Regions from separate parts of the Flexivirga sp. B27 genome, predicted to be linked through region 1. Evidence: riboswitches for the same ligand, from Rfam matches in the RefSeq annotation. Region 1 holds a riboswitch; the other holds the start of a gene.
The links. A riboswitch is a leader RNA that binds a small molecule or an ion and turns the genes downstream of it on or off. The one in region 1 is predicted to bind cyclic di-AMP.
Positions count from the first base shown of each region.

Region 1 (3,400 bases):
TCGACCAGCTGGATTGGGCCCCTGCCCGCGAGTTGGCGGGTCGAGCGCCGCCAGCCCTGAGGCGCTTGGTCTCGATACGCCCTCCGCTAGCGCTCCGGGGTACTCGACCAGCTTGTGCGGGGCAGCGGACAGCCCGTGGGCTTCCGGTCGGAACCGGTCGGCGCGATGGACGAGATCGCGCCACCCACGGGCTGCGGTGGCTGCGTTGGAGTAGCTACCGAACGTCCGTTTCGTCGGCACACCGGAGGTGGCCGGCGACGAATACGAAGGTTGCGCTAGCGCGCAACCACCTCACGCGTCCTTTGAGAATTCACTCTTGGACCACCTCCTTTCTCGTGTGGCACCACGCTAGGCCGAGGCGCTCGCGGGTGGCAACGGGTTTAACCGGCGAGTTGCCGGAGAGGTCCGCAAAACGGCCCCGAACGCAAGAACGGCTGGCGCCCAGGGGAGGTGCGCCAGCCGTCCGAGCGCCACCGTGAGGTGGGCTCACCCCGTCCGTGAACCGGACGGTTCGGGAGGCTGTGGGTCAGGGGGGAGGAGCCCCACAGCTTCCAAGAACAAGAACGTAGCGTGACCGCGAAGGATTCCCGAACTTATTGACCGAAAATCTTCTGGATGTCTTCGGGATGTTCTGCCGGCCAGCCGGTAGAAGTTGGACGGCAGATGGACGGCATGGCAACTGTCGTCGCTTAGTGGCAGGCTGGCCCTGTGAGTGAGTTGATCGACACCACCGAGATGTATTTGCGCACGATCTTCGACCTGGAGGAAGAAGGCATCGTGCCTCTGCGAGCGCGCATCGCGGAGCGACTGGGACACTCGGGTCCCACTGTGTCCCAGACAGTCGCCCGGATGGAGCGCGACGGTCTGCTGACCCTTGCCGGCGACCGGCACCTGGAGTTCACCGACCACGGCCGGACGCTGGCCACGCGAGTGATGCGCAAGCATCGGCTCGCCGAGCGACTGCTGGTCGATGTCATCGGTGTCGAGCTCGAATACGCGCACGACGAGGCGTGCCGGTGGGAGCACGTGATGAGTGAGCGGGTCGAGCGCAAGATCCTGGCCATGCTGGAGGAGCGGCACATCTCGCCATACGGCAACCCGATCCCCGGTCTGGTCGAGCTCGGCGAGGAGGAGACCCGCCTGCGGTTCCGTGACGGTGTGCGGCCGATGACCGAGGTCGTGACCGAGGAGCCGACCAACTTCGTGGTCCGCCGGGTCGGCGAGCCTGCACAGGCCGACCAGGACGCGCTCAGCGTGCTGACCGCAGGTGGCATCACCCCGGACGCGAAGGTGCAGATCCAGCTCGAGAATGACCGGGTGGTGGTCCGTGCCGAGGGCCAGGACGCGGTGTCCTTGCCGCGTGACGTGGCGATGCACGTCTTCGTGGACGCAGACTGACAACCGTGTAATAGCAACGGATTTCAGATTCTTTCGACGAATTCGTGACCTCCTTGTGACATGCGGCCCCGGGTTGTGTACCGTTTTCCCCGGCCCGCCACTCGGTGGGCTTCCGTGAGGCAACGCCGAGTCCTGCCAGCCGAACGGACGTAACGATCCGCCTGGCAGGAGCGGGGGAACCATTCCGGGCGACCCAGGTCGTCCTTGGGGCGAAGTTCGGTCCGGCACCGCAGGGTGTCGATCCGGACCGGGTATCTCCAGCCCGAGCCCGACAGCTCACCTCGTAGGCGACGGAGAGGTGCTTCGTGTCCATTCTTGGTCCGCGCGGTCGTCACCGCGCCCCGAGCAAGTTGTCGACGACTTTCAACTCGACCGCACGCGTTTCGGCCACAGTCGCCGTCGCGGGTGGTCTGGTGGCATCGATCGCCGCACCGCAGGCGGCTTCGGCCACCACCGGTGTCGCATCGATCACCGGTGCGAGCTCGGTCGACTTCGCCGCCCAGGCAGCCCGCGCACAGGCAGCTGCACACCCGCTGACCGCGACGAAGGCACAGCAGCAGCTGGGCGCCGTCGAGGCCAAGGGCCAGCTGGCGACCGCGGTCTCCGCGAAGAGCTACGAGGCTCCGAAGAAGCAGGTGCGTCCGCGCACCTCCTCGGTCTCGCGTAGCCAGACGCGGCCCGCCGCAACCACCACGGCAAACACCGCCGCTGACACCACCCCGGTGCGTCAGGCGCCGCAGTCGAACCCCACTCCGGCACCGGCCCCCAAGCCCAAGCCGAAGCCGGCTCCTGCGCCTGCCTCTGACGGCAGCATCGTGTCGATCGCCAAGCAGTACGTCGGCACGCCCTACGTCTACGGCGGCTCGAGCCCGGCAGGCTTCGACTGCTCCGGCTTCACGTCCTACGTCTACGCGCAGGTTGGCAAGTCCATCCCGCACACCGCCACCGGTCAGCTGCAGGCAGCGACCCCGGTGAGCAACCCGCAGCCGGGTGACCTGATCTTCTTCGGCGACGGCAGCTCGGCCTACCACGTCGCCATCTACGCAGGCAACGGCATGATGGTGGACTCCAACCACCCCGGTGGTTCGGTCGGCGTCCGTGCGATCTACAGTGGGGTCTCCGGCTACGGCCGCATCTGAGCCAAATCTGAGCAATACCAGCCTGATTCGAACCCGCCGCGCTTCATGGGCGCGGCGGGTTCGTGCATCTCCGGATGCGCTGCTTGAACTGTCTTGAGATGCCCGTCAGCTGTGCTTGAGTTGTTCCCCTATCTCCCGAAAGGCTTTGACCCGTATGTCGTCGCTGAGCGAAACCCTGCTTGCCACCGAACGCCGCCCGAAGGTCGTCGAGGATCTGGTCGACGTCATCAATGCCGAGGTCAAGGACAAGAAGGGCGTCAGCGGCGTCGCGATCAAGGGCGGGTATGCCGCAGTGCGCAAGTTCAACCCGACCGTTGCCTCCGATGCGACCAACCGCATGCTGCCGCAGGTCGCCGACGCGCTGCAGCCCTTCTGGGACGACTTCGCGGGGTCCGGTGACTTCGGTCAGTACCTCGCCGGCCGTGGCGACGAGGCCGCCGACGCGTTGCTGGCGGTGACCGACGCCCGTGCGGAGAAGACCGAGCGCGAGCCGCTGAAGCGTGCTTACAAGAGCTTGCGCGGCAAGGCGAAGGAGAACGTCAAGCAGGCCCTGCCGCGACTGGGCACCGCCATCCAGACCAACGCTGGCTGAGTCGTTGAGCTGATCGAGGTCGTTGAGCCGACTGAGGTCGTTGAGCCGACTGAGGTCGTTGAGCTTGTCGAAACGTGACCTCGACAGGCTCGGCCATCTCCGGGGCGGGCTCGGCCATCTCCGGGGCGGGCTCGGCCATCTCCGGGACAGGCTCGGCCGTCTGCGGGATGGGCGCGGCTGCCACGGGGTGATCACCCAGCGCCGATGCTCCGCTTCGGCGGCTTGGGCGGGCCGACCGTCTTGGTCTCGGTGACCGTGGTGGTCTCCGTCT
Region 1 is NZ_JBPYUM010000006.1:68,728-72,127, reverse strand. Features, by position in the region: gene ACSZL9_RS18430 (metal-dependent transcriptional regulator) at 709-1,398, shown strand; cyclic di-AMP (ydaO/yuaA leader) riboswitch at 1,512-1,703, shown strand; gene ACSZL9_RS18425 (C40 family peptidase) at 1,812-2,537, shown strand; gene ACSZL9_RS18420 (DUF6918 family protein) at 2,692-3,129, shown strand; gene ACSZL9_RS18415 (hypothetical protein) at 3,321-3,400, opposite strand, start outside.

Region 2 (3,400 bases), on a different contig from region 1:
TGGGTTCGTCGGCGGCAAGCTGCGCCGTCGGCCGATGATCATCCCGATCGTCATCGACGCGTGATGGGCCGGGGCGGCGAATAACTCGCGACTGTCGCGAGTTATTCGCCCCGATCGCTGGTTCCGAGCGAACAACTCGCGACAGTAGCGGCTTCGTCCGCCCAGCCCGTCGGGTCGTCACCGGGCGGGACCATCGCCAGGGAGAACCACAGCACCAGTGGGCCCCACCAGGACAACTCGGCGTCGGTCAGCCGGCATACCGACCGATAGCCCTCGAGGAAGGTCTCCCGGACCTGCGGCGTGACCGGACCCCAGTCGTGGAATCTCGTGCCCAGCAGCACCGCCGACCGCGCGAGCTCAACGATGCGGTGCTCGATGGCCGCGTCCTCGAAGTCCAGGACGGCAGCGACATCCCGGTCGTTCATCAGCAGGTTGGCCGCGCGGAAGTCACCGTGCACGAGTTGCGCGGGCCGGCCGGGTGCCGGGAGTTCGTTGACCTGTCGTTCGAGCGCAGCCAGCGCACCCGATGGCAGGTGTGGGTGGTCGTGTCCGAGCCAGTCGCCGATCCGGTCCGGCAGCGGACGGTCCGGGGGAGCAAGCTCCGGGATCTTCGCTGAGTCGTATGCCGCCAAGGCCTCGTGCAGCCGCGCGAGCATCGCACCCGCCGCAGCGACCTGGCCAGGATCGGCGACATCGAGCCATTCGCCCCGCAGCTGCCGCTGCACGCCCAGCGACACACCATCGACCTCGACCTGACGTCGATGGTCCTGGGCGGGAATCGGCGCGGACACCGGCAGGCCGTGCTCGTCGAGCCGGCCGGTCAGCTCCGCGAGAGCCGCGAGGCGAGCGAACCGGTGCCGCGCGATCGACCACTTGGCGAGCAGCGGCCCCTCCGACGTCCGGATCCACGCAAGCGCGTTCGCGAAACTGAGCACGATCCGTTCGCACGAGGTCACCTCAATGCCCCAGTGGCGACTCAGCGTCGCGGTCACCCAGTCACTTGCGGCCTCGGTGGTCGCGAATCCGAAGCGCTCGTCGAGCGCGGCTCCCGGGTCGGTGGACTCCCAGAGCATCTCGACGCTCGGTGAGTTCGTTGTCGTCATACGACCAGCATCACATCGCAGCAGCACATCGCGCGGGGTACGACGAAGGCCCCGCCCCACCGAGTGGTGGAACGGGGCCTTCGGGTTGTCAGCGCCGAGTAGGCGGTGACGGACGATCAGATCAAGCCGGCAGGTTCAGGTGCTGGCCGACGAAGATCAGGTTGGCGTTGTTCACGGTGCCCTTGTTGGCCGCGAACAGTGCCTGCCAGCCGCCCTTGACGTTGTAGCTCTGTGCGAGCTCGCTCAGGGTGTCGCCGGACTTCACCGTGACGGTCTTGCCCGAGAGGGCGACCTTCGGCGCGGTGTAGACCTTCTTGGGCGCCGTGTAAGTCTTCTTGGGCGCGGTGTAGGTCTTCTTCGGGGCCGTGTAGGTCTTCTTCGGAGCCTGCGCACGCTCGTTGGAACGCGAAACCTTGGGGGTCGTGTTCTTCGGCGCGGTGTAGGTCTTCTTCGGAGCCGGCTTCGGGGCCGGGGCCGGGTTCACGTTCGGCGAACCGCCGCCCTGGGTCAGGCCAGCGCGCACCGAGCAGACCGGCCAGGCGCCGGGACCCTGGGAAGCCAGGACCTTCTCGGCGACCGAGATCTGGGCCGACTTGGACGCCATGTTGGCGTTCGACGCGTAGGCGCCACCGCCGAAGGCGATCCAGGTCGAGTGGGTGAACTGCAGGCCACCGTAGAAACCGTTGCCCGTGTTGATCGACCAGTTGCCACCGCTCTCGCAGGCAGCGACGCGGTCCCACGTGGAGACCGAGGCTGCGTGAGCGTCACCAGCGGTGGCGACGCCGGCAGCGGCAAGGGCTGCGGCGGCGGCAACCCCGATGCCGACGGCGCGGGTCTTGTTGCTGAAGTTCTTGCTGAGGTCCATTGATTCCTCTCCTGACGTGCGCATACGGGGTTAGCTGTCGGGTCGGGCTGTCAGGTGCCCGGCAGGTTTTTGGCCTGCTCTCACCCCAAGACCGCTGTCACGGCCAAATTGGGTTCCCCATCCTCGTCGTGCCTCCGGGACCGTCCCGGATCTTGGTGACTGCTCGACGAGGTTGTGCGCAGCAAGTCACAGGCAGGGGGCGAAGTCATGCCGGGTTGCAAGACTTCGTCGATGGAAGGTTCTTCGCCAGGGGGACGAAATTTCAACCACCGATCGTCGAAGGTACGTGGTCGAAGGACGATTGCCAAGTTGAAACGTGACCATTTCGTGACTTTTTTTTGAAGTGTCGCGAGAGTCACACGAATCGTGTTGCATGCGTCACAGGAATCACATCCACCACATGCGTCAGGCGTCCCTGTGTGGTGAGAATACGACTGTGCCCCAACTGGATCCGATGCCTCGCCGCGTATGGCGTGCCGAAGCAAGCACGGTCTGCTGGTGGGTGCTGGCCGTGCTGCAGGCGTGCGTAGGCCTTGCGGCCGCGGCGCGGTGGGCGGACCTTACCTGGTTGGTGCCGTCGCTGCAGGCCCTTTTCCCGATCGTTGGAATTGCAGCGGTCGTGACGCTCGTGGCCGCTGTCGCACTGCGGTTCCGCTGGCTGGCCGTAGGCGCCCTCCTCGTCGCCATACCGCCGCTGGTGCTGGGCGCCGGAGCGTTGCGCAGCGACACCGTCCCGGCCGGCCCGCACGACGAGACCGTCATGACGATCAACCTGGAGTATGGCGGCGCCGACCCCGGCCGCGTCGTTGCAGCGGTGCGGGAGCAGCACGTCGACACCCTGGTGCTGGAGGAGTGCACACCGCAGGAGTTGGCGGCGCTGCGCCGCCACGGACTCGGTGCGGCCCTGCCGCACCAGGCCGGCCGCGCCGCACCGGGCATCCGGGGGACGGTGGTCCGCAGCACCCACCGCGTGCATCTGGTGTCCGAGAACGCGGCGGGCCGCTTCCCGAGCAGTCCCGACGTCAGGGTGCACACGCAGCGCGGCACCTACCGGCTGCGCGCGGTGCACATGCCGGCCCCGCTGCCGGAGATCGTCGGCGACTGGCGCGCTGCGCTGCACGAGTTGGCCAGGTGGCGTGCGCAGCGACCTGCTGGGCAGCCGCTCGTCCTCGCCGGCGATTTCAACGCCTCCTCGGCCATGCCCGCCTTCCGGCAGGTGGCCGACGGGTTGACACAGAGCAGCCGCGCGACCGGATCCGGCTGGCGCCGGACGTGGCCGAACGACAGCTGGCTGCCGCCCTTCATCCAGCTGGATCACGTGCTCAGCCGAGGCTTCGGTGTGGTTGCCGACGGAACGGTGCAGGTGCCCGGCACCGATCACCTGGCCTACTGGACCCGGTTGCGGATGCTCACCAGGGCAGCGGCTCACTGA
Region 2 is NZ_JBPYUM010000001.1:1,024,184-1,027,583, reverse strand. Features, by position in the region: gene ACSZL9_RS04705 (ribonuclease J) at 1-64, shown strand, start outside; gene ACSZL9_RS04700 (phosphotransferase enzyme family protein) at 102-1,103, opposite strand; gene ACSZL9_RS04695 (transglycosylase family protein) at 1,225-1,968, opposite strand; cyclic di-AMP (ydaO/yuaA leader) riboswitch at 1,973-2,117, opposite strand; gene ACSZL9_RS04690 (endonuclease/exonuclease/phosphatase family protein) at 2,405-3,400, shown strand; gene ACSZL9_RS04685 (aminotransferase class V-fold PLP-dependent enzyme) at 3,378-3,400, opposite strand, start outside.
Region 2: it holds a riboswitch for cyclic di-AMP, as region 1 does, so the genes downstream of both, ACSZL9_RS04695 (transglycosylase family protein) here and ACSZL9_RS18425 (C40 family peptidase) in region 1, are expected to answer to the same signal.